Regions from separate parts of the Gallaecimonas pentaromativorans genome, predicted to be linked through region 1. Evidence: predicted binding sites of a transcription regulator. Region 1 holds the regulator's gene; the other holds the start of a gene.
The links. Region 1 encodes LexA, which represses DNA repair genes until DNA is damaged. Its sites were predicted from a motif close to TNCTGTATGTACATACAGNA; they were not measured.

Region 1 (15,331 bases):
GCCTGCTGGCGGGCAACTTCGCCACCGGAGTTGGAGAGAATGAGGGTGTAACCCAGGGCGGAACAGGCCTCCTCAACCCCGCGGATCACCTCGGCGAAGAAGGGGTTGGTGGAGGTGGTAACCAGCATGCCGATGGTGCGGGTGCGGTTGACCTTGAGGCTGCGGGCGACCGCCGAAGGGGCGTAGTTGAGCTCCTTGATGGCCAGGAACACCCGTTCCTTGGTGGCTTCGGCCACAAAACGGGTGCTGTTGAGCACGTGAGAGACGGTAGAAATACTGACGCCAGCTTTGTTGGCGACATCTTTTATGGTGGCCATGAACTAATCCTGCGGGAGCTCTGCGTAAAGCTTAACCAAAACCCTTGGCCAAGTTAACGCCCACTGCCATTAAAGAGGTATGCTAGGGCAGCAAATCAAGAGAGGTATTGTATGGAGCAGTTCGCCCATATATCAATCGATGAAGCGTTTCATAAGCTTAATGATGGCCAAGCAAGGCTGGTGGACATCCGCGACGAGGCCAGTTTTGCCGGCGGTCATATCGATGGTGCCTACCATCTGACCAACGGTACCTTGCATCGGTTTATGACCGAAGCCGAGTTCGACACCCCTGTTATCGTCTGCTGCTACCATGGCGTGTCCAGCCAGGGCGCGGCGCAATACCTGCTGCAACAGGGCTTTGAAGAAGTGTACAGCCTCGACGGCGGCTTCGAAGCCTGGAGAAAAGCCTACCCTTATGTCCGCGACCAAGATACTGGGTCACTTTCCTGACCCGAGGCTGGCCCAGGGCTTTGTCGACTACCTGGCAACCCGTGGCGTAAAGGCCCGGCTGGCCGTAGCCGGCAGCGACGTTGCCGTTGAGGTGGCGCTGCCGGCCCCGGAGTGGCTCGATGAAGCCTGGCAACATTTCCTGACTCAACCCCACGACCCGCGCTACAGCTCGGCCAGTTGGCAAAGCGGCGGTGACAGGCCGTCGCCCTTGCGCTACAACAGCCAGTTGCAGCTGCGCTTTGTCGCCGGCCCCCTGACGCTGGGTTTTTTGGTGGTGTGCGTGCTGGTGTACCTGCCGTGGATGCTGGGCTATGCCGGGCTATATCAAGCACTGTCGTTCCCGGCCAGCCTCGATGCCGTTACCCTGGCCAACGCCTACCGGCTGGTGACGCCGATTTTGCTGCACTTTTCCCTGCTGCATATCGGTTTCAACCTGCTGTGGTGGTGGCAGCTGGGCGGCATTGTGGAAAAGCAAGAAGGCAGCCTGCATCTGGCCCTTATCACCCTGGTGACCGGCTTTGCTGGCAACCTGGCGCAGTTTCTGGCGGCGGGGCCGGCCTTTGGCGGCCTCTCGGGGGTGGTGTACGGCCTGTTCGGGTACTTCTGGGTGTCGGGGCTACTCTATCCGCGCCGTGGCATCATGCTGCCCAACTCCCTAGTGCTGTTCATGCTGGCTTGGCTGGTACTGGGCTTTGTGGGTATTGGCCTACCCATTGCCAACCAGGCCCACCTGTGGGGCCTGATCGCTGGCTGCGCCCTGGCGGGGCTGCCGTTTAAGGGCAGTAAAGCTCAGTAATACAGATACTTGGTGAAGAGTAAATCGGCGACAATCGGCTCGCCGGTTTCTTTTAGCAGTAGGTCCTGGGTGGTTTTCAGGCACGCTTTGCGGATTTGCTCGCGGCCCTGCAGGGAGCGGATATCGTCGCCGGTCTGGTTGCCGAAGATCTCGATAAGGGCGTCGCGGATCAGCGGCGCATGGTGTTCCACCAAATCCTTCTTGCTGTCGTCTTTGAGCATCAGCTGCACCGTCACCCGGATATAGCCCAACCTGTTACCCTGGCTGACATAGTTGGTGATGATGTCAGGCTCCAGCTCGTAATAGCCGTACTGGGTTGCTGCCTTGGCTTCACCGGCTTTTTCTTCCTCGGCGGCCTGCGCCAGGACGGGCAGGGTGGTGGTGGCAAGCAACAGCAGTGGTAACAGATGACGCATGGATGTCCCCTTTCAAATTTGGCGCTCATACTTTGCCAGTAAAGCACTTGGCTCGCCAGATGCCGGTGATATCATGGGGCACCTTCAAAACAAGCCTGTTCCCGCATGTGGTCTGATTGGCAGTGGATGTCAGTGGCTGAGGCCGAAGGTCTTGGCAGCCAGCAACGCGACTGGCTGCTTGACCAGGGCTCGCTGACCCGGCGTTTGAAACGTCACAGCAAACATTTCAGGGTCAAGTTGCAGTCGTTGACCCAAATTGAACTCAATGCCCGGCAGCAAGCCTGGTTGTCGTTGCCGGCACTGGTGAGCGAACGCACCGTGCTGCTGGAGGCCGACGACAAAACCTGCATTTACGCTCGCAGCCTCTTTGTCAGCCAGCAAGGTTTTACCAGCCTAGGCGAACAGCCGCTGGGTGAGCGGCTCTTTGCCGATGACGGCTGGACCCGAGGTGATATCCTGCTGGCCCAGGTAGAGGGTAGTGCCCTTGGGTTGGCAGCCCAGACCCTGTGGGCACGCTGTTCTGATTTTCGTGCGCCCGGTCAAAGCCCGGTTTGGGTGATGGAAGTGTTTCTGCCCGCCGTCTTTGACCTTTGAGATGGAACCCATGAAAGAAAAATATAAAAGCTATATGCAGCTGATGCGCGCCGATAAACCCATCGGTTCGCTGCTTTTGTTCTGGCCCACCCTCTGGGCTTTGCTGGTTTCCTCCAACGGTTTGCCTGACCCTTGGATCACTTTCGTGTTTTTTGCCGGGGTGTTTTTGATGCGCTCGGCCGGCTGCGTGATCAATGATTTTGCCGACCGCAAGGTCGACGGCCACGTCAAGCGCACCGCCCAGCGGCCCCTGGCCCGGGGCGCGGTGACCAGCCGCGAGGCGATCATTCTCTTTGGTGTGTTGTGCCTGGTTTCCTTTGGCTTGGTGCTGACCCTCAACCGGCTCACCATCTTGTTGTCGCTGGTGGCACTGGCCCTGGCCTTTAGCTACCCCTTTATGAAGCGCTTTACCCACCTGCCCCAGGTGGTGCTGGGTATGGCCTTTGGCTGGGGCATTCCCATGGCATCGGCGGCGCAAACCGGGCGAATTGACGAGTCCATCTGGTGGCTGTTTGCTGCCAACATCGCCTGGACAGTGGCTTACGACACCTTCTACGCCATGGTAGACAGGGACGACGACATTCGTATTGGGGTTAAATCCACTGCCATCCTGTTTGGCCGCTCCGACAAGCTCATCACCGGCCTTCTGCAACTGGCGGCGCTGCTGATGCTGCTGCAAGCCGGGGTGGTGGCAAGCCTTGGGCTGCCCTATTACCTGGGAGTGCTGGCGATGGCGGTGTTCTTTGTTTACCAGCAATGGCTGGTGCGCAACCGCGACCGTGACAACTGCTTCAAGGCCTTTCTCAACAACAACTACGCTGGCATGGTGGTGGCCATGGGGATCTACGCCGATTACCTGATGCAATAAGGAAATGGCTTGTCGTAACGACAAATAAAATGAATTGTCAGCGGGCCCCGAACCTTCTAGCGTTCGGGGCCTTTGTATTTGGGGGGACCATGGACCAGAAACTGCAAGCGGTAATTGACGGATTGGCCAGCAACGGCTTTGTGGTGATCCCCCAGTGGCTGGACGACGAGCTGCGCGATGCGCTGCGCGGCGAACTCTTGGTACGCCGCGAAGAGCTGACCCGGGCCGGCATCGGCCGCGAGGGTGACCACCAGCAGCGCCTGGACGTGCGCAACGACAACACCCTCTGGCTCGACGGCTTGTCCTTGCAGCAGCAGCGTTACCTGGCGCTGATGGACGAGCTGCGCCTGGCCATCAACCGCAGCCTGTTCCTCGGCCTTAATGACTACGAGTGCCACTTTGCCCATTACCCCAAGGGGCATTTTTATCAAAAGCACCTGGATGCCTTTCGCGGCCGCTCCAACCGGGTGGTGTCGGCGGTGACTTACCTTAATGCCTGGTGGCCAGCCGGTGCCGGCGGCGAGCTGGCCCTCTACGACAGCCACGATCAGCTGCTGGGCAAGGTGGACCCGGCCCCCGGCACTTTGGTGTGTTTCTTATCGGAAGAGTTTCCCCACGAGGTGTTGCCGGCGGGGGACGACCGCTACTCTATCGCCGGTTGGTTCCGCCGCGACGCTCATCCGCTGGCCTGAAAAAAGCCGCTCGGTGAGCGGCTTTTTGGTGGTCAGTGTCAGCAATCCTTGCACAACACATGGCGTACCGTATCAGCCACCTCGTTGGAGAGCAGGTTGAGCACCAGCTCGTCCAGGGCCAGGGCTTTGTCCGTGGGCAGCAGCTCGCTTTGTTCCCCCAGCACCACCAATTCTGCCTCGCGCAGGGTGGCGGCCAGAGACGCAATGAGTTTTTTGTCGAAAAACTCCGGCGCCTGGATGCCAAAGAGCGCCGAAAGTCGCTCGGCCACCGCCTGGGCGCGATTCTCAAGCTCGGCCCGGCCCAGCGGCTCTGGGCTTCGCAGCAGCGTCAGCACGATGGCGTAGCGCTGCAAGGACTCTTCGATAACCCCGCTTAGCAGCCACAGCTTGCGATAGCCCGGACGTTGGTGGCTGGCCGCCTGCCAACGCTCGCCATCAAGGCTCACCAGGCCTTGCTGCTCGAGGGCGCCAAGCAGCGCCTGGAGATGCTCGCCAAGGGCCGCTTCATCAATCCCCATAAAGAGCTCGGCTTTCAGCAGCGGATAAAGCGCCAGCACCTGCTCGCAAAGGGTATCAAGGCTTTTGGGGCCGTCCAGCAGCAGCCGCGCCACCAAAGAGGGCAGCATGTAAAGGTGCAGGATGTTGTTGCGGTAATAGGTCATGGCGATGGCCTGGGTTTCATCCAGGCTTATGAGCTCGCCAAGGCCGTCTTCGCTGACCTGGAATTTGTCGCCTTTGAGCACCTGCTCCAGCAGCGCCTTGCCGTCTTGCTCGGGCAGGGTGACATGAGCCGAGTAGGGTGCCTGGCGGGCCAGGGCCAGCAACAAGTCCAACTGGTTTTCCAGCACTTCCCGCGACAGGGCCCGGCGTTCGGCGCACAGCAGCGCCAGCGACACCAGGGTCACGCCGTTAAGGGCCGCCGCGTCGTTGATGCGGGTCAGCATTTCATCGCCCAGGCGGTTGACCAGAGGGGTCAGCCAACTGGGTTTGGCGTCGGCGTCACCGCTACTTTTGCGCCAGTCCGGCACCTGCTCGGTGAGGTACTGGGACAAGGCGATGGGCTGGCCAAAATTGACAAAGCCCTGGCCAAAATCCTGGCGCAGCGCCTTGATGGTGGATTTAAAGGCCTGCCAGCCCGACTCCTTCTCTTTGGAGTTGCCACGCAGCTCCTTGAGGTAGGAGCCTACTTCCATCACGTGTTCATAGCCGATGTACACCGGCACCAGGCTGATGGGGCGCTCGGAAGAGCGCAGCAAACTTTGCACCGTCATGGCCAACATGCCGGTTTTGGGCGGCAGCAGCCGGCCGGTGCGAGAGCGGCCGCCTTCGGTGAAATATTTCACCGAGTAGCCCTTTTGAAAGAGGCTGTAGAGGTACTCGCGGAACACCGTGGAATAGAGTTTGTTGCCCTTGAAGCTGCGGCGGATAAAAAAGGCGCCACCCCGACGGAACAGCGGCCCGGCTGGGAAGAAGTTGAGGTTGACCCCGGCGGCGATGTGCGGCGGCACCATGCCCTGCTGGTAAATCACGTAAGAGAGCAGCAGGTAGTCCATGTGGGAGCGGTGGCAGGGCACGAACACGATTTCGTTGCCGTCGTGGGCCAACTGGCGCACCACCTCGGCGTTGGACACCTTGATGCCCTTGTAGATGCGGTTCCAGATCCAGCCCAGCAGGCGGTCTAAAAAGCGGATAAAGCCGGGGGAGAACTTGGCGGCGATCTCCTGCAGGTACTGGTTGGCGCGCTGCTCGGCCTGGCCGAAATCTTCCTTGCGGGAGCGGGCTTCGTCTTCGATGGCCCTTTTCATGGGCTCGGTCTTGAGCAGGGCGGCCAGCATGGTTTCGCGGTCGGGCAGGCGCGGGCCTGTCATTACCAGGCGCTGGCGGGAAAAATGCACTCGCGCTACCCGGGCCAGCTTGTGGCTGAGGTTGTCGTCGCTGTCGTCGCGCTGGTCTAACAGATTGCGAAGGGACACCGGCCGGGCAAAGCGCACGAAGTTGTCACGGCCATAAAAGGCGATGATCAGCATTTTTCGCAGCCAGGAGGGGGAGTCGTAGTCAGACAGCATCGAGCCCAGCAGCGAGGGGTTTTCGTGACCCGGCTGGCGGCCCCAGAACAGGGAAACCGGCAGCAGCTGCACGTCTTGTTGGTTATCTTCCCGCAAGGGCTTGAGCAGCGCTTTAAGGGCGTCACGGAAGTTGCCGTGGCGGCGCTTGCGGGTCAGCAAGGTCACCGGTTTATCCATGAACAGGCAGCGGGGCACAGTTTGGCCAGCCAGTTGTAGCGGCGCGGCAGGGTCTGGCAGCCCCATGGCCAAGCACAAACGCCGCACCGCCAACAGATCGGACGCTGAAGCGGTTTTAAAGGCGTACACAATGGGCTTACTGGGGTCCAGGCCAAGCTCCTTGACGGGATCTTGCGGCACCAGTTTGCTTTTAACGGTCAGTGAAACAGGCCACTTGAGGGCCTTGAGTAGAAAACTCGGCAGCACGAATATGTCCCGGAGAAGTTTTTAGCCGGCCGGCTAGCTTAGCAGAAGTCTTTGTCAAAGTCTTTGCAGCCGGGGTAACCTTGGGACGCAGTCCATGGCTGGATCTTTGAATGGCAGAATCACCTTATCGCCCCCATCTGGCGGCCTTGGAACGGGTTGTTGCCCTGGGGGGCGGCCACGGCCTGGGGCGGATGCTCTCGGCGCTCAACTTTCTGGGCCCCCGCCTTACCGGCATCGTCACCACCACCGACAACGGCGGCTCCACGGGGCGCCTGCGCCGCTCGCACCACTGCATTGCCTGGGGCGATGTGCGCAACTGCATCAATCAGCTGGTCACCCAACCCTCCACCGGTAGCCGCCTTTTTGAATACCGCTTCGGCGCCGAAGGGGAACTGGGCGGCCATAACCTCGGTAACCTCATTCTGCTGGCCCTGGACGACCTCTGCGTGCGGCCGCTTGAAGCCATCAACCTGGTGCGCCAGGTGCTTAGGGTGAAATGCGAGTTGCTGCCCATGACCGAGAGCCCCGCCGACCTGCTGGCCCTTTGTGAAGAGGGCCTTGAGCACCTGGGCGAGCAGCGGGTAGATGGCCTTGAGCGCATGCCGCGCCAGCTGACCTTGTCGCCCAAGGTGGCGGCCACCAAGGAAGGGGTGGATGCGGTAAGAGAAGCCGATCTCTTGATTCTGGGGCCTGGCTCGTTTCTAACTTCGGTGCTGCCGCCGCTGCTGCTGCCGGAACTGGCCGGGGCCTTTCGGGCCAGCAAAGCGGTCAAGGTCTGGGTGGAAAACCTGGGGGTAGAACAAAGCCCGGTGCGCACGTTAACCCCCGGCCAGCGCTTGGCCTGGTTGCACCGGCAACTGGGTTTTAGCGCCGTCGACTGGGTGCTGGCCAGGCCTGGCCTTGACTGGCAGCAACTGCCGGCCGGTGTCAGGCGCCTGGAGATGCCGTTGGCGTCCGAGCAAATCTTCTATCGCCATGACCGCGACGCCCTGGCCAACGGCCTGGAGCGGATCCTCGCTGCCTGTTGATAACTCTGTGAGTAAAAATCCGGTGCCTGTGGGTTGGTGGCTGTGCAGGCCAAGCGCCTTGCCATCTCCAAAGAACTGGATATACTGACAGTTACTGTAAATAAACCCAGTTGAGGCATCCGATGCGCCCCCTTACTCCCCGCCAGCAACAGATCCTGGATCTGATCCGCGCCCGCATTTCGGAAAGCGGCATGCCCCCCACCCGTGCCGAGATTGCTCAGCAGCTGGGTTTTAAGTCTGCCAATGCCGCCGAAGAACACCTCAAGGCCCTGGCCAAAAAAGGGGTTATCGAAATTTTGGCCGGCACTTCCCGTGGCATTCGCCTACTGGATGACGACAGCGCCAACGACGAGCCGGGCCTGCCGCTGATTGGCCAGGTGGCTGCCGGTGAGCCCATTCTGGCGACCCAGCATATTGAGTCCCACTTCCAGATGGACCCGGAGCTGTTCCACCCCCGTGCCGACTTCCTGCTGCGGGTTAAGGGCGAGAGTATGAAAAACATCGGCATCATGGACGGCGACCTGCTGGCGGTGCACCGCACCAGCCAGGCCCGTAACGGCCAGGTGGTGGTGGCCAGGGTGGAAGATGATGTCACCGTAAAACGCTTGGACCAGCACGGCCACAGCCTGCGCCTGATTGCCGAGAACGACGATTTTGACGACATTCTGGTCGACCTTCGGGAGACGCCCGTTACCATCGAAGGCCTGGCCGTCGGGGTGATCCGTAACAGCCAGTTTTAAGGCGTAACGGCTTTTAGCAGAAGGCGGCAGGGGCATCCCCCTTGCCGCCTTCTTTGCATTTATTCCCCCACCAACTGGACGATAACCCTTTCTTGGATAAGGCTTAGTCTGACTATAAAAACATCAGCAGTTTTGCAGCGATACACACAATCACAACGATCCCGCCACTAATCGTCACTCTCCAAGGCGCTTGCTGGACGGGGTAGGGAAGGGCCGGCAAAGGACTGGGTCGTACCTGGGCAGGGCTCTCGCTTCTACTGACAGGAGCAGCAAGTGAGTAGCAGACGTCATCAGGCATTGGGGGCCTGGGCGGTGCTGGCCTGGTGCTGGCCATTCACTGCCTTGGCGGACGGATACAACATGACCCGCGGCGTTACGGACTTCAGCCAGCGGGTTTATGGTCTGCACATGACCATCTTCTGGATCTGCTGTGCCATCGGGGCCGTGGTCTTTGGCCTGTTGTTTTACAGCCTGATCCGCCACCGTAAATCCCGCGGCGCCAAAGCGGCCAACTTTCACGAGTCCACCCGGGTCGAGATCCTCTGGACGCTCATTCCCTTTGTCATCCTCATCGCCATGGCGGTACCGGCTACCAAAGCCCTGGTGGCAGGCGATGACGACGGCTCAGGCCCGGCCGATATCACGGTGCAGGTTACCGGCTCCCAATGGAAATGGCATTACCAGTACCTGGGCACCGATGTGGGTTTTTATTCGCTGCTGGCGACCCTGCCGGACCAGATAACCAACCGCCTGGACAAGGGCGACAACTACCTTCTCGAGGTGGACAGGCCCCTGGTGCTGCCCACCGACCGCAATATCCGTTTTGTGATCACCTCCGAAGACGTTATCCATTCTTGGTGGGTTCCGGCCTTTGCCGTGAAAAAAGACGCCGTCCCCGGCTTTATCAATCAGGTGCAGGCTCGCATCAAGGAGCCAGGGCTCTACCGGGGCCAATGCGCGGAGCTCTGCGGCAAGGACCACGGCTTCATGCCCATAGTGGTGATTGCCAAGACGCCGGCGGCCTTTGACGACTGGCTCAGTGCTGAGCAGGCCCGTCTGGCCGCCAAAAAGGCCGAAGAGCAAAAACTGCTGGCCATGAACCGCTCCCTGGACGAACTGATGCGCGACGGCAAAGCCCTTTACGAGGCGCGCTGCGCCATGTGCCACCAGCCCAATGGCGAAGGGCTGCCCGGGGCCATTCCGGCCCTTAAAGGCAGCGCCATCGCCACCGGTGATGTCCATGCCCACATCGATATCGTGCTCAATGGCAAAGCCGGCACCGCCATGCAGGCCTTTGGCAAACAGCTCAGCCTGTCGGAGCTGGCCGCCATCATCACCTATGAACGCAATGCCTGGGGGAACAGCACCGGTGACGCCGTACAGGCCGCCGACTTGCACCGTTTCCTCAGCGGCGACAACCCCTAGGAGGCACCAATGCAGGTCTCACGAGACATGGATGCCCCCAAGGGGCTCGACGCCGCCCAACATGAGGTGCATCACGGCCCGGCTAGTGGCCTGATGCGCTGGGTTACCACCACCAACCACAAGGACATCGGCAGCCTCTACCTGTGGTTCAGCTTTCTGATGTTCCTAACCGGCGGCTCTATGGCCATGGTGATCCGCGCCGAGCTATTCCAGCCGGGCTTGCAGTTGGTGGAGCCGCAGTTTTTCAACCAGATGACCACGGTGCATGGCCTGGTAATGGTGTTTGGCGCGGTGATGCCGGCCTTTGTGGGGCTGGCCAACTGGATGATCCCGATGATGATTGGCGCGCCGGACATGGCGCTGCCGAGGATGAACAACTGGAGCTTCTGGATTTTGCCCTTTGCCTTCGCCATTTTGCTGTCCAGCCTTTTTATGGAGGGCGGCGGGCCGGCTTTCGGCTGGACCTTCTATGCGCCGCTTTCCACCACCTACTCGGGTAATTCCACGGCGCTGTTCGTGTTCTCCATTCACATCATGGGCATCAGTTCGATCATGGGCGCCATCAATGTGATTGTGACCATCTTCAACTTGCGGGCGCCGGGCATGACCTGGATGAAACTGCCGCTGTTTGTGTGGACCTGGCTTATTACCGCCTTCTTGCTGATCGCGGTGATGCCGGTACTGGCCGGCGCCGTGACCATGGTGCTCACCGACAAGTATTTTGGCACCGATTTCTTCAACGCCGTGGGCGGTGGTGATCCGGTGATGTTCCAGCACATCTTCTGGTTCTTCGGCCACCCCGAGGTGTACATCATGATTTTGCCAAGTTTTGGCATTATCAGCGCCATCCTGCCCACCTTCGCCCGCAAGCGGCTGTTCGGCTACGCCAGCATGGTGTACGCCACTGCCAGCATTGCCGGGCTGAGTTTTGTGGTGTGGGCGCATCACATGTTCACCACCGGCATGCCGCTTTTTGGCGAACTGTTCTTCATGTATTGCACCATGCTGATCGCCGTACCCACCGGGGTGAAGGTGTTTAACTGGGTAGCCACCCTGTGGCGCGGCTCCATCAGTTTTGAAGTGCCGATGCTGTTTGCCCTGGCCTTTGTGGTGCTCTTTACCATCGGTGGCTTTTCCGGCTTGATGCTGGCCATCACCCCGGCCGATTTCCAATACCACGATACCTACTTCGTGGTAGCGCACTTCCACTACGTACTGGTGACCGGCGCCATCTTCTCGATCATGGCGGCAGCCTATTACTGGCTGCCAAAGTGGACAGGCCACATGTTCGACGAGGGCCTGGCCAAGCTGCATTTTTGGTGCTCGCTGGTGTCGGTGAACGTGCTGTTCTTTCCCATGCATTTTCTCGGGCTGGCCGGCATGCCAAGGCGGATCCCCGATTACGCCCTGCAATTTGCCGATTTGAACAAGATTGTCTCCATTGGCGGTTTTGCCTTCGGGCTCAGCCAGCTCATCTTCCTGTGGGTGGTGATCAAGTGCATCAAAGGCGGCACGCCGGCACCTGCCAAACCCTGGGAAGGAGCCGAGGGGCTCGAATGGGAAGTGCCGAGCCCAGCGCCCTACCACACCTTTGAAACCCCGCCGGAGATCAAACCATGACCGGCCAGGGCCATGGCCGGCTGACCAAACGCCTATTGCTGCTGGTGGCGCTGATGTTCGGTTTTGCCTTTGCCCTGGTGCCCCTTTACAACGTGTTTTGCCAGGTGACCGGTATCAACGGTAAAACCGGTGGCCCGGTGGCCGCCACTCTGGTGGAGCCAGAGGACAAAAACCGGCTCATTACCGTGCAGTTCGTGGCCTATATCAATGAGGGCCTGCCTTGGGAATTTCGTCCTGACGTTACCGAGGTCAAAGTTCACCCCGGCGAGCGAAAGCTGGTGCACTTCTACGCCAAAAACCGTGCCAGCGGCGATATTGTCGCTCAGGCGGTGCCCTCGGTGGCGCCGGGGCTGGGTGCTAAATATTTCCACAAGATTGAATGCTTTTGTTTCCACCAGCAGCACCTGGCACCTGGCCAGGAGGTGGAAATGCCGCTGCTGTTTTTCCTGGATACGGCGCTGCCGGATGACATCCAGACCCTGACCCTTTCCTACACCCTCTACAACCTCAGCGTGAGGGGCTCATCATGAAACACGAACACTACTATGTGCCCGCCAAATCCTATTGGCCGATCATGGGCGCCCTCGGCCTGTTCCTTATCGCTTTCGGGGCCGGGCATTTCGTGCCCCAGGTGACTAGCGGCCAACAAGGGGGTTACGGGGGCTGGCTGCTGCTGGCCGGGGTGCTGGTTATCATAGTGATGTGCTTTGGCTGGTTTGCGGCGGTTATCCGCGAGTCCATGGCTGGCCTCTATTCGGGGCAGATGGACCGCTCCTTTCGCCAGGGCATGAGCTGGTTCATTTTCTCGGAAGTGATGTTCTTCTGCGCTTTTTTCGGGGCGCTCTTCTATGCCCGGACCTTTGCCGTGCCTTGGCTGGGGGGCGGGTCCAACAACATCTTGACCCACCAGTTGCTGTGGCCCGATTTCAGCGGCACCTGGCCGGTGGCAACCACCCCGGGTGGTAAAAGCACCGAGGTGATGCCTTGGATGGGGCTACCGCTTTACAACACCCTGATTTTGCTCAGCTCATCGGTCACTGTGCATCTGGCGCACCTGTCTTTGGAGAAGGGCAACCGGTTGGCGCTCAAGTTGTGGCTGCTGGCCACCATATTGCTGGGCAGCTGCTTTTTGTATCTGCAAGGGGTCGAGTACATCCACGCCTACACCGAGATGGGGCTCAAGCTCGACGCCGGCATCTACGGCAACACCTTCTTTCTACTGACCGGTTTTCACGGCATGCACGTCACCTTGGGCACCTTGATGCTGCTGGTGATGTGGCTGCGGGTGCAGGCGGGGCATTTTTCGGCGCAAAAGCATTTCGGTTTCATGGCGGCCAGTTGGTACTGGCACTTTGTAGACGTGGTGTGGCTATGCCTGTTCCTGTTCGTGTACATCCTCTAGTAGGGGGTTGAATGCGGTTCGATAACGCCGAGCGCGATCAACACCACCACCAGCAACAGCACCAGGAAGGAGGCCAGCAGGCGCCGGCCAAGGAAGCGGCTCATCTGGCCCTGCTCGCCGTGGCGGAGCATGACAAAAAGCGCCCGAAACAGGTTCACCAGCACATACAGCACCAACCCCAGAATAAGCACCTTCACCAGCATGGGTTCTCCAAAAGTAAATGGTTGCCCTGGTTATTCACTGTGGCGCTGCTGGCGGTCTTTGGCAAATTGAGCCTCTGGCAATGGCAAAGGGCCGAGCAAAAAGCCGCACTGCTCAGCGAAGTGGCAAGCCGCCCGGTGCTGAGTCTGGAAGAGGCGCTAGCCAAAACCAACCCCGATTACTGGCCGGTCACAATGAAGGGGCGCTGGCTGCCCACCGCCATATTTTGGGACAACCGCACCCTCGATGGCCAAGTGGGCTATGACCTGCTGCAACCCTTCGCCACCAGCCGGGGCGTTTTCTTGATTGACCGGGGCTGGCTGGCCGGAGTTGCCCGCCGCGACCTGCTGCCCAGCGCTCCCTTGGCCCACGGCGAAGCCGCCATCACCGGGCGCTTGCGGCAAGTAGACCCCGGCTTCTCGCTCAAAGCCACCGCCCCCGAGAAGCTTGGCGGCGGTTACCGGGTGCAAAGCCCGGCCCCCGAAGCGCTGACCGAAAGCCTGGGCCTGCCTTTGCAAAAATGGGTGTTGAGCCAGGAGCCGAGCGGCTCGGGCTTTATCGCCCACTGGCCGCTGGTGGTAATGCCGCCGGAAAAACACCGCGCCTATTCCCTGCAATGGGCCAGCATGGCGTTGGCGCTGATGGTGGCCTTTGGCTGCTGGTTGCGGGCCGAGCACAGGAGGAAACATGAGTAAGCAAAAGACATTGCTGCTGGCCTTTTTGGCGCTCTTTATCCTGCCGGTAGCCTTGGCGCAGATGGCCTTTATGGGGGGCTGGCTGGCCGGTAGCCCTACGGTCAACAAGGGCGAGCTTATTAATCCGCCGCTCTCTGCCGCCGCGCTCTTTGCCAACGACCACCATTGGCGGCTGGTCTACGTGATGCCGCCAATCTGCCACCAGGCTTGCCATGAAAGCCTCTATATCCTCGGCCAAACCCACCTCGCCCTGGGCCGGGAGATGGACAGGGTGGTGCCGGTGGTCTTGGGCGCCGCTACGCTGCCTGCCGACACCGCGTCCGGCCTAGTGCAGGGCGGCCCGGGAGGCGCACCCCTTCAGCCCAATCGCCTATACATCGCCGACCCCAGGGGCTTTGTGATGCTGAGCTACCCTCCAGCCAGTGAGCGCCCCCAAACCCTGGCCCTTGGCAAGGACATGCTGACCGACCTCAAACGGCTCCTCAAGCATTCCCTGGTGGGCTGACCATGAAAACCCTGACCCGCATTGCGATAGCCCTGGCCCTGATGGTGATCGCCCTAGGCGCCTACACCCGGTTGACCGACGCTGGCCTTGGCTGCCCGGACTGGCCCGGTTGTTATGGCGCCCTGGTGGCGCCCTACACTGACCAGCACCTGGCCCATGCCGAGCAAGCCTTTCCCGGCGCCAAGATTGAGCTGCACAAAGCCTGGAACGAGATGGTGCACCGCTATTTTGCCGGTGCTCTGGCCCTTTGCATCGGCCTGCTGGCGGCGCTGGCCTTCTGGCGCTTCAAGGCTCAGCGCCCTTGGGTGGTGGCGCTGCTGGGCTTGCTGCTGTTCCAGGCCACCTTGGGGATGTTGACAGTCACCCTGAACCTGCGGCCGCTGGTGGTAACGGGGCATCTGCTGGGCGGCATGGCCACCCTGGCGCTCTTGTGGTGGCTGGCCCTGCGCTTGGGCCCGGCCCCTGCTCGTCCCCGTGCGCCTTTTTATTTGCGTTGGCTGGCGGTTGTCGCCGCCTTGGTGGTGGTGGGGCAAATCGCCCTTGGGGGTTGGACCGCCGCCAACTACGCTTCCCTTGCCTGCACCCAGTTGCCGGTGTGCGAGGGGGATTGGTGGAGCCGCCTGCATCCCGAAGCGGCCTTCAACCTGCTCTCGCCTCCGGCCGACAATTACCAATACGGGGTGCTGGGTTACGAGGCGCGCATGACCATCCATGTCGCCCACCGCTTTGGGGCGATGGTGACGTCGGCGCTGCTTATCTTGTTGGCCTCCGGGTTGTGGCGGCGGGGGCAAAAAGTCATGGCGCTGGGCCTGGCGGCGCTGCTTGGCGTACAACTTTGTCTGGGCCTGGCCAACGTGGTGCTGAGCGTGCCGCTGGCGGTAGCGCTGGCCCATAACCTGGTGGCGCTGCTGCTGTTTTTGTTGCTGCTCACCCTCAATCACGGCTTGTGGAGTGGATATGAAGTCACTGAGCCTGTTGGCCGCCGGGCATTGGCCCTGGCGGGATTTTCTGGCCATCACCAAACCTCGGGTGGTGATGCTGCTGTTACTTACCGCCCTGGTGGGCATGATCCTGGCCCAAGACAGCTGGCCAA
Region 2 (15,331 bases), on a different contig from region 1:
CTTAACGACGTGGCCCAGGATGCCGAGCGCATTACCGGCGCCGTGGATCTGCCGCTGTTGGTGGATATCGATGTGGGTTGGGGCGGCGCTTTTAACATCGGCCGCACCATCAAGACCATGGAACGGGCCGGGGTGGCCGCCGTGCACATGGAAGATCAGGTAGCCCAAAAGCGCTGCGGCCACAGACCCAACAAGGAAGTGGTCTCCACCAGTGAAATGCAAGACCGCATCAAGGCCGCCGTTGATGCCCGCCAGGACAGCAACTTCGTCATAATGGCCCGCACCGACGCGCTGGCCGTAGAAGGCCTGGACGCCGCCGTCGAGCGCGCCGCCGCCTACGCCGAAGCCGGCGCCGACATGATCTTTGCCGAAGCCATGACCAACCTTAACCATTACGACCGCATCAAAGCCGCCTGCGGCGTGCCGGTGCTGGCCAACATGACCGAGTTCGGCCAAACCGAGCTTTACCACAAGGCCCAGTTGGCCGAGCACGGCGTTGACATGGTGCTCTATCCGCTGTCGGCGTTTCGCGCCGCCAATGCCGCCGCGGTCAAGGTCTTTGAAGCCATCCTTCGCGACGGCCACCAAAACGCCGTGGTAGACACCATGCAAACCCGCAGCGAGTTGTACGACTACCTCAATTACCACCAGTACGAGCAAAAGCTCGACGCCCTATTTGCCAAAGATAAATAAAAAGAGGAATGCAGCATGGTTGATAAAGCATTAGGGGGGGCTGGCCTGCGCGGCCAGGTCGCCGGACAAACCAGCATCTGTACCGTCGGCACCGCCGGTAACGGCCTGCATTATCGCGGCTATGACATTGAAACCCTGGCCGACAAAGCCTGCTTTGAAGAAGTGGCCTATCTGCTGCTGCGCGGTGAGCTGCCCAATGAAGCCGAGCTTGGCGCCTACAAGACCAAGCTCAAGGGTATGCGCAAGCTGCCAGCCACCCTTTGCGAGATGTTGGAGAAAATTCCCGCCGACGCTCACCCCATGGACGTGCTGCGCACCGGTTGTTCGGCCCTGGGTAACCTGGAGCAAGAAGGGGACTTTAGCGCGCAGATGGACGTATCCGACCGCCTGCTGGCAACCTTTCCCGGCATCATCAACTACTGGTACCGCTTTAGCCATGACGGCGTGCGCATCGACACCGACTCAGACTGCGACAGCATCGGCGGCCACTTCCTGGCGCTGCTGCACGGCAAGGCGCCGAGCGCCCTTTTCGAAAAAGTGATGAACGTGTCGCTCATCCTCTACGCCGAGCATGAGTTCAACGCCTCTACCTTTACCGCCAGGGTCTGCGCCTCCACCCTTTCTGATATGCATTCATGCGTGACCGCCGCCATCGGTTCACTCCGTGGCCCGCTGCACGGCGGCGCCAACGAGATGGCCATGGCCATGATTGAGCATTGGGCCAGCGAAGAAGAAGCGGTGTCGCGCCTTAATGCCATGCTGGAGCAAAAAGAGAAGATCATGGGCTTTGGCCATGCCATCTACCGCACCAAAGACCCACGCAACGCCGTTATCAAGTATTGGTCCAAGGCCCTGGCCCGGGACTTTGGGGACGACCGTCTATACCGGGTTTCCGAGGCCACCGAGCAATTTATGTGGGAGAAGAAGCAGCTGTTCCCCAATGCCGATTTCTTCCACGCCAGCGCTTATCACTACATGGGCATTCCCACCAAGCTCTTTACCCCGATTTTTGTCTGCTCAAGGGTATCGGGCTGGACCGCCCACGTGATGGAGCAGCGGGCCAATAACCGCATTATCCGGCCCTCGGCCGAATACACCGGGCCTGATATCAGGGAATTTGTGGCCCTGGAAAACCGCGCCTGATAAAGAAAAGTGGCCCTTCGGGGCCCTTTGCCGTTAGTGACAACACGAGTTGAAGGCATGAACAGCCAATTTCGAAAAGCCCTGCCGGGCACCTCGCTTGACTACTTTGATACCCGCGCCGCCGTCGACGCCCTGGTGCCGGGGGCCTATGCGCGCCTTTCCTATACCGCCCGTGTGCTGGCCGAAAACCTGGTGCGCCGAGCAGAGCCGGCGCGCCTTAACGATTACCTGGGCCAAATCATCCACGGCAAACGGGAGCTGGATTTTCCCTGGTTTCCGGCCCGGGTGGTGTGCCACGACATTCTCGGCCAGACCGCCCTGGTAGACCTTGCCGGCCTTCGCGACGCCATTGCCGAGCGCGGCGGCGACCCGGCCAAGGTCAACCCGGTGGTGCCTACCCAGCTGATTGTTGACCACTCCCTTGCCGTCGAGCACGCCGGTTTTGACAAAGACGCTTTTGATAAGAACCGCGCCATCGAAGACAGGCGCAATGAAGACCGCTTCCACTTTATCAACTGGACCAAGCTTGCCTTTAAAAACGTCGAGGTCATCCCCCCTGGCAACGGCATCATGCACCAAATCAACCTCGAGAAAATGTCGCCGGTGGTGCAGGTTAAAGACGGCGTTGCCTTCCCCGACACCCTGGTGGGCACCGACAGCCACACCCCCCACGTTGATGCTCTGGGAGTAATAGCCGTGGGGGTAGGGGGCCTTGAAGCCGAAAGCGTGATGCTGGGCCGCGCCTCCTGGCTGCGCCTGCCCGATATCGTCGGCGTTGAGCTGACCGGTAAGGCGGCGCCCGGCATTACCGCCACCGACATCGTGCTGGCCATCACCGAGTTTTTGCGTAGCGAAAAGGTGGTAGGCGCCTATCTTGAGTTCTTCGGCGAAGGCGCCCGCAGCCTGACCCTGGGCGACAGGGCCACCATCGCCAACATGACCCCGGAATACGGCGCCACCGCCGCCATGTTCCAAATTGACGAGCAGACCCTCGATTACCTGCGCCTGACCGGCCGCGAAGAAGCCCAGGTGCAACTGGTAGAGCAATACGCCAAAACTGCCGGGCTCTGGGCCGATGGCCTTCAGAGCGCCGAATATGAGCGCACCCTGCACTTTGATTTAAGCTCGGTGGTGCGCAATATCGCCGGGCCGTCGAGCCCCCACAAGCGAGTGCCGGTCAGCGAATTGACTAAACGGGGCATTGCCGGCGCCTGGCAACAACAGCCGGGGCTGATGCCCGACGGCGCCGTGATCATCGCCGCCATCACCAGCTGCACCAACACCTCCAATCCACGCAACGTCATCGCCGCCAGCCTCTTGGCCCGCAATGCGGTGCAAAAAGGCCTGGTGCGCCAGCCCTGGGTCAAAACCTCCCTGGCGCCAGGCTCCAAAGCGGTGGAGCTGTATCTTAAAGAAGCAGGATTGCTGGGGTATCTCGAGCAGCTCGGTTTTGGGGTAGTGGGCTTTGCCTGCACCACCTGTAACGGCATGAGCGGCGCCCTGGACCCGGTTATCCAGCAGGAGATCGTCGAGCGCGACCTCTACGCCACGGCGGTGCTCTCCGGTAACCGCAATTTTGACGGCCGCATTCATCCCTATGCCAAGCAGGCCTTTTTGGCCTCGCCGCCGCTGGTGGTGGCTTACGCCATTGCCGGTACCATCCGCTTTGATATTGAAAAAGACGCCTTAGGGGTGGACGCCGAGGGCCAAAACATTACCCTCAAGGACATCTGGCCCGATGACGGCGAAATAGACGCCATCATCAAGCAAAGTGTAAAGCCAGAGCAATTTAAGGCCGTGTACGAGCCCATGTTTAACGTGAAGGTGGACTACAGCCAACGTGTCAAGCCACTGTACGACTGGCGGCCGCAAAGCACCTATATTCGCCGTCCGCCTTACTGGGAAGGCGCCCTGGCCGGTGAACGCAGCCTCAAGGGCATGCGGCCGCTGGCGGTGCTGGGGGATAACATCACCACCGATCACCTGTCGCCCTCTAACGCTATCCTGGCCAGCAGCGCCGCCGGCGAGTACCTGGCCAAAATGGGCTTGGCCGAAGAGGACTTCAACTCCTACGCCACCCACCGAGGCGATCACCTCACCGCCCAGCGCGCCACCTTTGCCAATCCCAAGCTCATCAACGAGATGGCGGTAGTGGACGGCACCGTAAAACAAGGTTCCCTGGCGCGCCTGGAACCTGAAGGCCAGGTGATGCGGATGTGGGAGGCCATCGAGGCCTACATGGCCCGGCGCCAACCCCTTTGCATCATCGCTGGCGCCGATTACGGCCAAGGCTCAAGCCGCGACTGGGCAGCCAAAGGGGTGCGGTTGGCTGGGGTTGAGGCCATCGTGGCCGAAGGCTTTGAGCGCATTCACCGCACTAACCTGATTGGCATGGGGGTCTTGCCGCTGCAATTTACAGACGGCACCGACCGCCACAGCCTGGGCATCGATGGCACCGAGACTTTTGATGTTAAAGGCATTCCTGCCCCCGGCGCCGAGCTGACGTTGGTGGTGCACCGCCAAAACGGCGAGCGCCTCGAAGCGCCGGTAACCTGCCGCCTCGATACCCTCGAAGAGGAGTCTATTTACCAGGCGGGCGGGGTGCTGCAGCGCTTTGCCCAGGATTTTTTGGACGCCAATAACTGATCATCCCCTTAAGCCGCCAGGGAAGGCGGCTTTCCTTTTTTTACGGGGCTCTTTTTGCCGGGCAGCCGGTGTGGAGTGATGTAATGAGTAAACCGCAAATCAAAATTCTGGCTACCTACATGCGCGGCGGCACCTCCAAGGGGGTGTTTTTTCGCTTAAACGACTTGCCCCCTGCCGCCCGTGAGCCGGGCCCGGCCCGAGACAAGCTGCTGCTGCGGGTGCTGGGTAGCCCTGACCCTTACGGCAAACAGATTGATGGCCTGGGTAACGCCAGCTCCAGCACCTCTAAGGCGGTTATCCTCAGTAAAAGCCAAAGGCCGGGCCACCATGTGGATTACCTCTTTGGCCAGGTGGCTATCGACAAGCCCTTTGTGGATTGGAGCGGTAACTGCGGCAACCTCTCGGCAGCGGTGGGCGCCTTTGCCATTCACAGCGGTTTGGTGGACAGCGCCTTACTGCCACAAAACGGCCATGCCGACATTCATATCTGGCAGCAAAACATCGGCAAAACCATCATCGCCCGGGTACCCATCAGCGGGGGCCAAGTCCAGGAGACCGGCGATTTTGAGCTAGACGGTGTCACCTTCCCGGCCGCAGAGCTGCCGCTGACCTTTGTTGACCCGGCTGACGATGAAGGGGCGCTGTTTCCCACCGCAAACCTTGTTGACAAACTGGAGGTACCCGGCCTTGGCAGCCTTGACGCCACCCTGATTAACGCCGGCATTCCCACCATCTTTGTGCGCGCCGGTGACCTCGGCTACCGGGGCACCGAGCTGCAAGGGGATATCAATGGCGATAAAGCCGCTTTGGCCCGCCTAGAAGCGCTACGCACCGCCGGGGCCCTCAAGATGGGGCTTATCAAAACTCCACAAGAAGCGGCCACGCGCCAGCACACCCCGAAAGTCGCCTTTGTGGCGCCTCCCACTAGCTATAACGCGTCGAGCGGTAAAACCGTGGCCGGCGACAGCATTGCCCTTTGTGTCAGGGCCATGTCCATGGGCCAGCTGCACCACGCCATGATGGGCACTGCTGCTGTCGCCATAGCCACCGCGGCGGCTATTCCCGGCACCTTGGTGAGCGAAGCGGCCGGCGGCGCCGCTAATCGCCTTCGCTTTGGCCACCCCTCTGGCACCTTGCTGGTGGGCGCCAAGGCAGGGCAAGACGCCAGTGGCAACTGGCAGGTACAAGACGTGTCCATGAGCCGTAGCGCCCGCATCATCATGGAAGGCTGGGTGAGGGTGCCCGAGGAATGCTTTTAACCCGGCGTAAAGCGGGGCGTTCATCAGCCTCTCATAAAGCTTTGCAATACTGCCCCTGTCCTCTGAATTTCGGCGTGACCTGACCGAGGAAATGATTTACTGTTCATTCATACAGTAAATCAGGAGTCGTTATGGCCGTCGTTATTCAATACGTCGTAGTACGCAAGGGGATAGAGAAGATGACCTTTACCAGCAAACAGGAAGCAGATGCCTATGACAAGCTGCTCGACAGCGCCGATCTGTTGGCCGACCTGCTGGAAAAAGGCCCCGTGACCTTGAGTGAAGAGCACCGGGAGCAACTGGGGTTGTTCCTTGCTACCGAAAAGGATGCGCTGCTGGCGGCCCTTAAAGGCAAGCCGGCAGCAACCAAACCGAAAAAGGAGAGCCCATGAAAGTAGCAGCGTTGGCCATGGTGCTGGCGGCAGCCAGCCCACTGACCATGGCCATGGACCGTTACGTAGCGGTGCAGGGCGAGGCGAGCCGCGCCGTGGCGCCGGATGAAGTCAGCTTTACCGTGTCCTTTAGCAGCGAAGGCGAGCAGTCTGATGAGCTACTAAAAGACATCGAAGCCAAAGCCAAGCCGTTTTTGGCCGCCATTAAAAAGATCGGCGTAGCCGACAAAGACATTCAGGGCACCCGCTTTGACGTGTCCCCGCGCTATGTAGACGGCAAAGCCGCCGGCCTTCGCGCTCAGCAAAGCTACCGGGTAACGGTGCACGACTTTGACCTTTACCCCAAGGCGCTGAAAGTGGCGGTGGACGCCCACAGCGACGGTATCGGCCAGGTGCAGCTGGCTTATTCTGGGCAAGACAAGCTCTATCGTGAACTGCTGGCCCAAGCGGTAGTGGATGCCAAGAGTAAAGCGGCGCTGCTGGCCAATGCCGGTGGCACCAGCCTGGGTAAGATGGTGAGTGTGGACGAGCAGGGCGGTGGCCGGGCGCCGGTGGTGTACATGCGCGCCGCCGCGATGGAATCGGGCCCGATGCAAACCCCAGGCACCATTGATGTCAGCGCCAGCGTGTCAGCCCGATTTGCGATTAAAGACTGACCGCCCGGCTCTAAAATAGCGCCTTAGGCCCTGTCTGGCGCATCCTTAACTGGACAGGGCCAAGCTTCCTACGTTATACCGACAGTTCGAATTTAAGGCCCTAAGGGCAAAACCAAAAATCTATGAGCAATAAAGCCGCTTTTTATACCGAAATAACCCAGATGGCATTGGGTCTTATCGACGGTGAACCGGATCTTATCGCTAACCTGGCCAACATCAGCGCCTTGCTGAATGAACACCTTGATGACCTTAACTGGGTTGGCTTCTACCTGCTCCAGGGCGATACCCTGGTGCTGGGGCCGTTCCAGGGTAAGGCTGCCTGTGTGCGTATCGAGGTGGGTAAAGGGGTGTGCGGAACCGCCGTCGCCCAAAAGGCCACCCAGCGAGTGGACGATGTTCACGCCTTCCCTGGTCATATCGCCTGTGATGGCGCTTCCAACGCCGAGATAGTCGTGCCCCTGGTGGTCAACGGCGCCATTATCGGCGTGCTGGATATAGATTCCCCTTCATTCAGTCGCTTTGATGCCGATGACGAAGCCGGGCTTAATGCATTCGTCAAGGCGCTGGGCGATGCCCTCAGCAACACTGGTAAATAAGCTGCCTGACCTTTTAGAATAAGCCGCTGCGCAGGTTTTAAGGCCCTGCGTGTCTGGCAAAGGAATACTCATGGAACAAACTGAAAGTTCGTCAAAACTCCCCGATACCAAGGCAGTACTTGCCTTTCTGGCTGAGACGTTCCCGCAATGCTTTACCCTCAAGGGCGAAGCCAAACCGCTGAAAATCGGTATTTTTCAAGACTTGGCCGAGCGCCTAGATAGCGACGAGCGGGTCTCCAAGACCCAGCTGCGCATGGCGCTGCGCCACTACACCAACGCCTGGCGCTACCTGCGTAGCGTCAAAGCCGGTGTAGCGCGGGTGGATCTGGACGGCGCCGATAGCATCGCCGTTACCGACAGCGAAGCCGAGCACGCCCAAACCAGCCTGCATGAGTCCATGCGTAAGGCCGGTGTCGATCCGGACAAAAAGCCCCAGCGCAAACCCAATGATAAAAAGGCGCCGCGTAAACCGGCTGCTAGCGCCAAGCCCAAACCCCGCCAGGCACCGCGCCTGGACATCAACGCCCTGAAAGTGGGTGACGATGTGCGGGTGGTTGGGGGCCAGCGCCCTCTGCCTGGTACTGTGGTAGCCGTTGATAAGGATTCTGTGCAGGTTCAGCTGGTTACCGGCATGGTAATGCATGTAAAGGGCGAGCACTTGATCGCCGCCAAGGGAGAGTAACGGATGGTAAAGGTGATTCGACTGGCCGCGTTGACCGCGGCCATGGTGTCCACGTTCAGCTATGCGGTGGCACCCACCCTCGGTGAAGATGCGCTGCCCAAGTTGGCACCAGAAGCACAGCACGCGACAGAGACCAAGCGGATCACCACTTTGCTGCGCCGCTCCCACTACAAGCATTTCTCGCTGGACGACAAACTGTCCGGCGAGATCCTCGACCGCTACCTAAAAGATCTCGACTACAACCGCAGCATCTTTTTGCAAAGTGACATCGACGGTTTTAAAAAGCGGTACGCCACCCAAATCGATAACGACCTTATCGACGGTGACAACAGCTGGGCCTACGCCATCTACGACCTTGGCATGAAGCGCCGCTACCAGCGCTTTGCCTATGCCTTGTCGCTGCTGGATAACCCCATGGGCTTTGATACCGAAGACAAATATGTCTACGACCGTACCGAAGCCCCCTGGCCCAAGGACGAGGCCGAGCTTAACGAAATTTGGCGCGAGCGCGTCAAATACGACGAGCTCAACTTGAGCCTGACCGGCAAAAAATGGGACGAAATCAAAGACACCCTGACCAAGCGTTACAATAACGCCATCAAGCGTCTTAGCCAGTCCCAGAGCGAGGATGTCTACCAGTTGGCCATGAATGCCTTTGCCAACCAGGTAGAGCCCCACACCAGCTATATGTCTCCCCGTAGCGCCGAGCGTTTTGACGTGGAGATGAACCTGCAACTGGAAGGCATTGGCGCGGTATTGCAGTCCATCGACGACTACACCGTGATCGCCTCTTTGGTTAAAGGTGGCCCGGCCGATAAATCCGGCGAGCTTAAGCCCGAGGACAAAATCATTGCCGTAGGGCAGGGCAGCAAGGGCGAGATGACCGACGTGGTCGGCATGCGCCTTGACGACGTGGTCGAGCTTATCAAGGGCAAAAAAGGCTCCAAGGTGCGCCTGGAAGTGCTGCCTGGTGGCTCGGTCTCAGCCAAGCCCAAGACCGTTGTCATTGAGCGTGACAAGGTGCGCCTGGAAGACCGCGCCGCCAAGGGCGAGGTTTACACCATTCCCTACGGCGAATACAAAGGCCAGAAGGTGGGCGTGATTAACGTGCCGAGCTTCTATGTGGGCCTGTCTGCCGACGTGAAAAAAGAAATCGCCAAACTGAAGAAAGACAAGGTTGGCACCATTATCATGGACCTTCGCGGTAACGGCGGCGGCGCGTTGACCGAAGCCTCGGCCCTGACCGGCCTCTTTATCGACGAAGGCCCGGTGGTGCAGGTGCGTAGCGCCAATGGCCGGGTGGATGTGGAAGGCGATTCCGACGGCGAAGTGGCCTACAGCGGCCCGCTGACGGTGCTGATTGACCGTTACAGCGCCTCTGCGTCGGAGATTTTCTCGGCGGCGCTGCAAGACTACGGCCGCGCCCTTATCATCGGCCAGAACTCCTACGGTAAAGGCACAGTGCAGCAGCATCGTGGCCTTGGCCGCCTGTACGACATGTTTGACAACAAGCTGGGCTTTATCCAGTACACTATTGCCAAGTTCTACCGCATCAATGGCGGCAGCACCCAGCACAAAGGGGTGGAGCCGGATGTCCTGCTGCCCCCGGAAATCGACCCGGATAAAGTAGGCGAGAGCACCAACGACAACTCACTGCCCTGGGATCAGATCCCCCCGGCCGATTACCAGCCGCTGGCCATGGTCAGCCACACCGCCGAGCTGCAAAAACTGCACGACGCGCGCATGGCCAAAGATCCCCGCTACGCTTATATCCTTGATGACATTAAGGAATATAACGCCCACAAAGCGGACAAGACGGTGTCTTTGAATAAAGCCGACCGGGAAAAGGAACGTAAGGACGACGAAGCCAAACGCCTGGAGCGCATCAACTCCTGGGCCACCTTTGAAGGCAAGCCGACTTACAAGACCCTGGACGACGTGCCCAAGGACTTCGAGCTTCCCGATGTGGATCTGGCTGAAGCCGCCCGCATCACTCTCGACTACGTCAAAGTCGATGACTTAGCTAAAAAATGAGATAAGGCCCCGATTTTGGGGCCTTTTTTTTTCTGGCTGCTCTGTTAGGGTTTTAACGAACAATAACAACAAGGACGGCCAATGCAGCAAACCAACAGCAAAAAAGGCGGGACTACCCGCTGGTCGAACCGCTTCGCCTATATCCTCGCCGCCACCGGCGCCGCCGTGGGCCTTGGCAATATCTGGAAGTTTCCCTACATCACCGGTGAGAACGGCGGCGGCGCCTTTGTGCTGGTGTACCTCATTTGTATCCTGCTCATTGGCATACCGGTGATGATGGCGGAAGTGGCCATCGGCAAATACGGGCGCCGCACTCCCGGCAAATCCACCAGCGAAGTGGCCAAAGCCTCCGGCAAACCGGCCTTTTGGGGCTTTGTGGGCTGGATGGGGGTGATAAGCGGCTACCTTATCTTGTCCTTTTATGTGGTTATTACCGGCTGGGGCTTGGCTTATATCTTCAAAGCCGGGGCAGGGGACTTTGGCAATGGCGACCCGGCGGCGGTGCAGGCACTGTTCAAAGGGCTGACCTCTAACGGCTGGGCGCTGCTGGGCTGGACCAGCTTGGTGGTCCTTGGCACGGTGCTGGTGATAGGCAAAGGCGTTAAAGCCGGCCTGGAGCGAGCGGTATCGACCCTGATGCCCATTTTGTTTTTGCTGCTGCTGGTGCTGGCCGGTTACGCCGCCAGTGAAGGGGATTTTGCGGCGGCCCTGCACTTCATGTTTGACCCGGATTTTTCCAAACTCACCATCAACGGCGTGGTGGTGGCCCTGGGCCATTCCTTTTTCACTTTGAGTCTGGCCTCGGGGATCATGATCATGTACGGCGCCTACCTGCCAGAAGGGGTGTCCATCGCCAAAAGCTCACTGTGGATAGCCTTTTTCGACACCTTAGTTGCGCTCATCGCCGGCATGGCCATTTACCCCATCGTCTTTGCCCACCACCTGGCGCCGGGGGCCGGCCCGGGGCTTATCTTTCAGACCCTGCCCATCGCCTTTGGCCAGATGCCGGGCGGGCGCCTGGTGGGGGTGTTGTTTTTCATCATGCTGGTGTTTGCCGCCTTTACCTCGGCGCTGGCGCTGATTGAATCGTCGGTAGCCTGGCTAGTGGAAAAACGCGGCTTTAGCCGCTGGGGCGCCGCCATCACCGCCGGTTTGGGGATTTGGCTGCTGTCTCTTGGCACCATCGCCTCGGTGGCAGAGCTGCCCATCGCCCAGTTTGCCGGCACCGATTTCTTCTCCGCGCTTGATTACCTGACCGCCAATATCCTGCTGCCCATCGGCGGCCTGGCCATTGCCGTCTTTACCGGTTGGGTGGCCAATAAATCCTTGATAGCCGACATGATTGACGCCCCGGCGGTGTTCAAGAGCTGGTACCCGGTCATCAAATTCCTGGCGCCTGTCGCCATCTTGCTGGTGTTCCTGCAACTTGTTGGGATCATCAACCTGTAGTCAGGGCGGCCCCTGCCGCCTTTTATAAAGAGAGCCCGATGAAAGCCGAAATAAAAGCGCCTTCCTTGCTGGACGCCATCATCCCGGTGGTGGTCCTTATTGCCTTGCTGGCAGCGTCGGTGACGCTGTTCCATGACGATTCCTCCTACGGCCCCAACCAGATAGCGCTGCTGCTCTCTGCCATGGTGGCCGCCATCATTGCCCTTAAAAACGGCCACCAGTGGCACGACATTGAAAAGGGCATCATCAAGGGCATCAGTATTTCCCTGGGCGCCGTGCTCATCCTGCTGGCAGTGGGCGCTCTTATCGGCACCTGGCTGCTGGCCGGCACCGTGCCGAGTCTGATTTACTTTGGCCTGAAAATATTAAACCCGTCGATTTTCTATGCCGCCACCTGCCTTATCTGCGCTGTGGTGTCCCTGGCTATTGGCTCGAGCTGGACTACCGCCGCCACCATTGGCGTGGCGCTGATGGGGGTGGCCGGGGGCCTTGGCCTGTCGCCGGCCGCCACCGCCGGCGCCGTGGTCTCCGGCGCCTACTTTGGCGATAAAATCTCGCCGCTGTCTGAAACCACCAACCTGGCACCAGCGGTGGCTGGCTCGGATTTGTTCTCCCACATTCGCCATATGATGTGGACCACGGTGCCGTCTTTTGTACTGGCGCTCATTATCTTCATGCTGCTGGGCCTTGGCAGCCAAGGCGACGCCTCCAGCGAGCGCATCGATGCCATCCTTACCGGCCTTACTCAGAACTTTGATATCTCGGCTTGGCACCTGGTGCCGCTGGTGGCCTTGCTGGTGATGGCCATGCGCAAGATGCCCGCCTTCCCGGCGGTGTTCATTGGCGCGCTGCTGGGGGGCGTGTGGGCGCTGTTATTCCAGGGCGAGCTGGTGCATCGCCTAGGGGGCGAGGGGCTGGTGGCCAGCCTTAAGCTGGTGTGGACCACCCTTTTTAACGGTATCAGCATCGAAACCGGCAATGCCACCCTCGATAAGCTCCTCTCCGGCGGCGGCATGAGCTCCATGCTCAATACCGTTTGGCTTATCATGTGCGCCATGAGCTTTGGCGCGGTGATGGAGCGCACCGGGCTGCTGACCCGCCTTATTCGCGGCCTGCTAGGGGCGGCCAAAAGCGCCGGTAGCCTGATTGCCGCTACCATCGCCACCTGTATCGGCTGCAATATCCTCACCGCCGACCAATACATGGCTATCGTCATGCCCGGCAGAATGTTCAAGGAAGAGTACGAGCGGCGCGGCCTGGCGCCGGTTAACTTATCTCGCTCCCTCGAAGATGGCGGCACCATTACCTCGCCTCTGGTACCCTGGAATACCTGCGGCGCGTACATGCATTCTGTTCTGCATGTTTCCCCGGCGGACTATATCTTTTATGCTTTGTTCAATCTCATCAACCCGGTACTGGCGGTGATATACGCCTACCTGGGTGTCAAGATCCTCAGGCTCAGTCCCCCTGCCGCGGGACCTGCGCAGTAACCTGTTCCAAGCCCGGCATTGCCGGGCTTTCCTTTCAAAGGAGTAGGCATGGCCAACAAGCCGGTAAAACGATTGGCGGATTACAAAGCCCCCGCATTTCTCATCAGCGCTCTCGACCTCACCTTTGAGCTGCACGATACCCAAACCCGGGTCACCGCCGTCAGTACCTTGACCAAGAACGGCACCGACCCCTTGCTGCGCCTGGACGGCGAGCAGCTGGAGCTGGTGTCAGTAGAGCTGGACGGCAAAGCCGTTACCCCCCGTTTTGAAGAAGGCCAACTGGTGATTGAGGTGGCAAAAGACAGCGCCACCTTGAAAATCGTCACCCAGATTGACCCCACCGCCAATACCGCCCTTGAGGGGCTGTATCGCTCCGGCGGCGCTTTTTGTACCCAGTGCGAGGCCGAAGGCTTTCGCCGCATCACCTATTTTCTCGATCGCCCGGACGTGCTGGCCGTCTACACCACCAAGGTAATAGCCGATAAAGCGCAGTATCCGCAGCTCTTGTCCAACGGCAATCTGGTGGAGAGCGGCGAGCTCGAAGGTGGCCGCCACTTTGCCACCTGGCACGACCCGCACCCCAAGCCTTGTTATCTCTTTGCCCTGGTAGCCGGGGATTTTGACCTGTTGGAAGACAGCTTTACCACCGCCAGTGGCCGCGACGTGCTGCTGCAAATCTTCGTGGATAAGGGCAGGCGAGTGCAGGCCCGCCACGCCATGGAGGCGCTGAAATTCTCCATGAAGTGGGACGAAGACACCTACGGCCTCGAGTACGACCTCGACCGGTTCATGATTGTGGCGGTGGATTTCTTCAACATGGGCGCCATGGAAAACAAAGGCCTTAACATCTTCAACGCCAAGTACGTGCTGGCCGATGACGACACCGCCACCGATCAGGACTTTGACAACATCGCCGCCATCATCGCCCACGAGTACTTCCACAACTGGACCGGCAACCGGGTAACCTGCCGCGACTGGTTCCAGCTCAGCCTCAAAGAAGGCCTGACGGTATTTCGCGACCAGCAGTTCAGCAGCGACTGGGCCGGCTCCAGCGCCACCCGCATCAAGGAAGCCCAGGTGATCCGCACCTTGCAGTTTGCCGAAGACGCGGGCCCCATGAGCCACCCCATCCGCCCCTTAGAAGTGGCGGAGATGAACAACTTTTACACCGTGACCGTGTACAACAAGGGCGCCGAAGTTATCCGCATGCTAAATGGCCTCTTGGGTAAGGCGGGTTTTCGGGCTGGCATGGATCTCTACTTCAAGCGCCACGACGGCCAGGCGGTGACCTGCGACGACTTTGTGGACGCCATGGCCGACGCCAACGACGTGGATCTCAGCCGCTTCAAAGGCTGGTATCGCCAGTCTGGCACCCCGGTGCTGACGGTAAGAGAAATTTGGGAAAACGGCCACTACGGCCTCAAGCTCAGCCAGTTGACCCCGCCCACCAGCGATCAGGCCGAAAAAGGCCCGCTGCCGCTGCCTTTTGCCATCGAGCTCTTGGGCCACGGCAAGGACGTGTTGCAGCTGCAAGACGCCGAGCAGACCTTTGCCCTTGGTCAGTTTGATGAAAAGCCCATTCTCGCGCCCCTGTGCGGCTTCTCGGCGCCGGTAAAATTGGTGTTTGAGCAGTCCGACGACGAACTGGCGGCCCTGATGGAAAAGGCCAGCGACGGCTTTGTGCGGGTGGACGCCGCCGAGCGGCTGTTGCAGCGGCTGGTGGCTGCCTGGCTGCAAGGGCAAGAGCACCCGGCCCTGGAGCTGTGGCTGCGTTCCTTGCACGGCATTGCCACCCGGCCTTTGACCGACGCCTTCCTGGACGCCGAGCTCTTTAAGGTGCCGTCGGTGAACGCCATGCAAGGCTGGTTTGAGCAAATCGACTTGGACGGCCTGGTGGCAGCTCGCCAGCGCCTTCGCAGCCAAGTGCGCGAGCGGCTCTTTGCGGTGCTGCACGACCGTTACCAGATGGTCAAGGACGTCAAAGAGAAGGGCGCCCGCGCCCTTACCAACAGCCTGCTGACCTTGCTGGCCGAGCCCTTGGAGCAAGGGGTGTTTGACCGCTACCAGCAAGCCCGCAATATGACCGAGCGCCAAGGCGCCCTGGCCGCCGCGGTGGCAGGGGATCTGGCCAATAGCGACGCTCTTCTTGCCGATTTTGCCGAGCGTTTTGAGGATAACCCCCAGGTGATGGACAAGTGGCTGATGCTGCAAGGCCAGCGCAGCGGCGCCCTTAAACGCATGGGTAAAGTGATGGAGCACAGCGCCTTTAACTGGAACAATCCCAACCGCAC

Region 2: EDC28_RS08955 (YebG family protein) is a predicted target of LexA. The motif match lies at 5,839-5,858, and genes of this name have one in related genera.

Annotation. Positions count from the first base shown of each region.
Region 1 is NZ_RJUL01000011.1:111,980-127,310, forward strand. Features, by position in the region: gene EDC28_RS17745 (substrate-binding domain-containing protein) at 1-317, opposite strand, end outside; gene glpE (thiosulfate sulfurtransferase GlpE) at 429-767, shown strand; gene glpG (rhomboid family intramembrane serine protease GlpG) at 733-1,563, shown strand; gene EDC28_RS17760 (flagellar basal body-associated protein FliL) at 1,557-1,979, opposite strand; gene EDC28_RS17765 (chorismate--pyruvate lyase family protein) at 2,085-2,573, shown strand; gene ubiA (4-hydroxybenzoate octaprenyltransferase) at 2,584-3,441, shown strand; gene EDC28_RS17775 (2OG-Fe(II) oxygenase) at 3,531-4,133, shown strand; gene plsB (glycerol-3-phosphate 1-O-acyltransferase PlsB) at 4,172-6,622, opposite strand; gene yvcK (uridine diphosphate-N-acetylglucosamine-binding protein YvcK) at 6,733-7,650, shown strand; gene lexA (transcriptional repressor LexA) at 7,773-8,390, shown strand; gene coxB (cytochrome c oxidase subunit II) at 8,664-9,815, shown strand; gene ctaD (cytochrome c oxidase subunit I) at 9,825-11,435, shown strand; gene EDC28_RS17805 (cytochrome c oxidase assembly protein) at 11,432-11,965, shown strand; gene EDC28_RS17810 (cytochrome c oxidase subunit 3) at 11,962-12,837, shown strand; gene EDC28_RS20195 (DUF2909 family protein) at 12,834-13,040, opposite strand; gene EDC28_RS17815 (SURF1 family protein) at 13,062-13,733, shown strand; gene EDC28_RS17820 (hypothetical protein) at 13,726-14,238, shown strand; partial or broken gene EDC28_RS17825 (COX15/CtaA family protein) at 14,241-15,152, shown strand; gene cyoE (heme o synthase) at 15,196-15,331, shown strand, end outside.
Region 2 is NZ_RJUL01000004.1:188,742-204,072, reverse strand. Features, by position in the region: gene prpB (methylisocitrate lyase) at 1-693, shown strand, start outside; gene prpC (bifunctional 2-methylcitrate synthase/citrate synthase) at 709-1,836, shown strand; gene acnD (Fe/S-dependent 2-methylisocitrate dehydratase AcnD) at 1,894-4,482, shown strand; gene prpF (2-methylaconitate cis-trans isomerase PrpF) at 4,566-5,741, shown strand; gene EDC28_RS08955 (YebG family protein) at 5,873-6,133, shown strand; gene EDC28_RS08950 (SIMPL domain-containing protein) at 6,130-6,789, shown strand; gene EDC28_RS08945 (GAF domain-containing protein) at 6,912-7,385, shown strand; gene proQ (RNA chaperone ProQ) at 7,456-8,067, shown strand; gene prc (carboxy terminal-processing peptidase) at 8,071-10,101, shown strand; gene EDC28_RS08930 (sodium-dependent transporter) at 10,183-11,550, shown strand; gene nhaC (Na+/H+ antiporter NhaC) at 11,589-13,040, shown strand; gene pepN (aminopeptidase N) at 13,089-15,331, shown strand, end outside.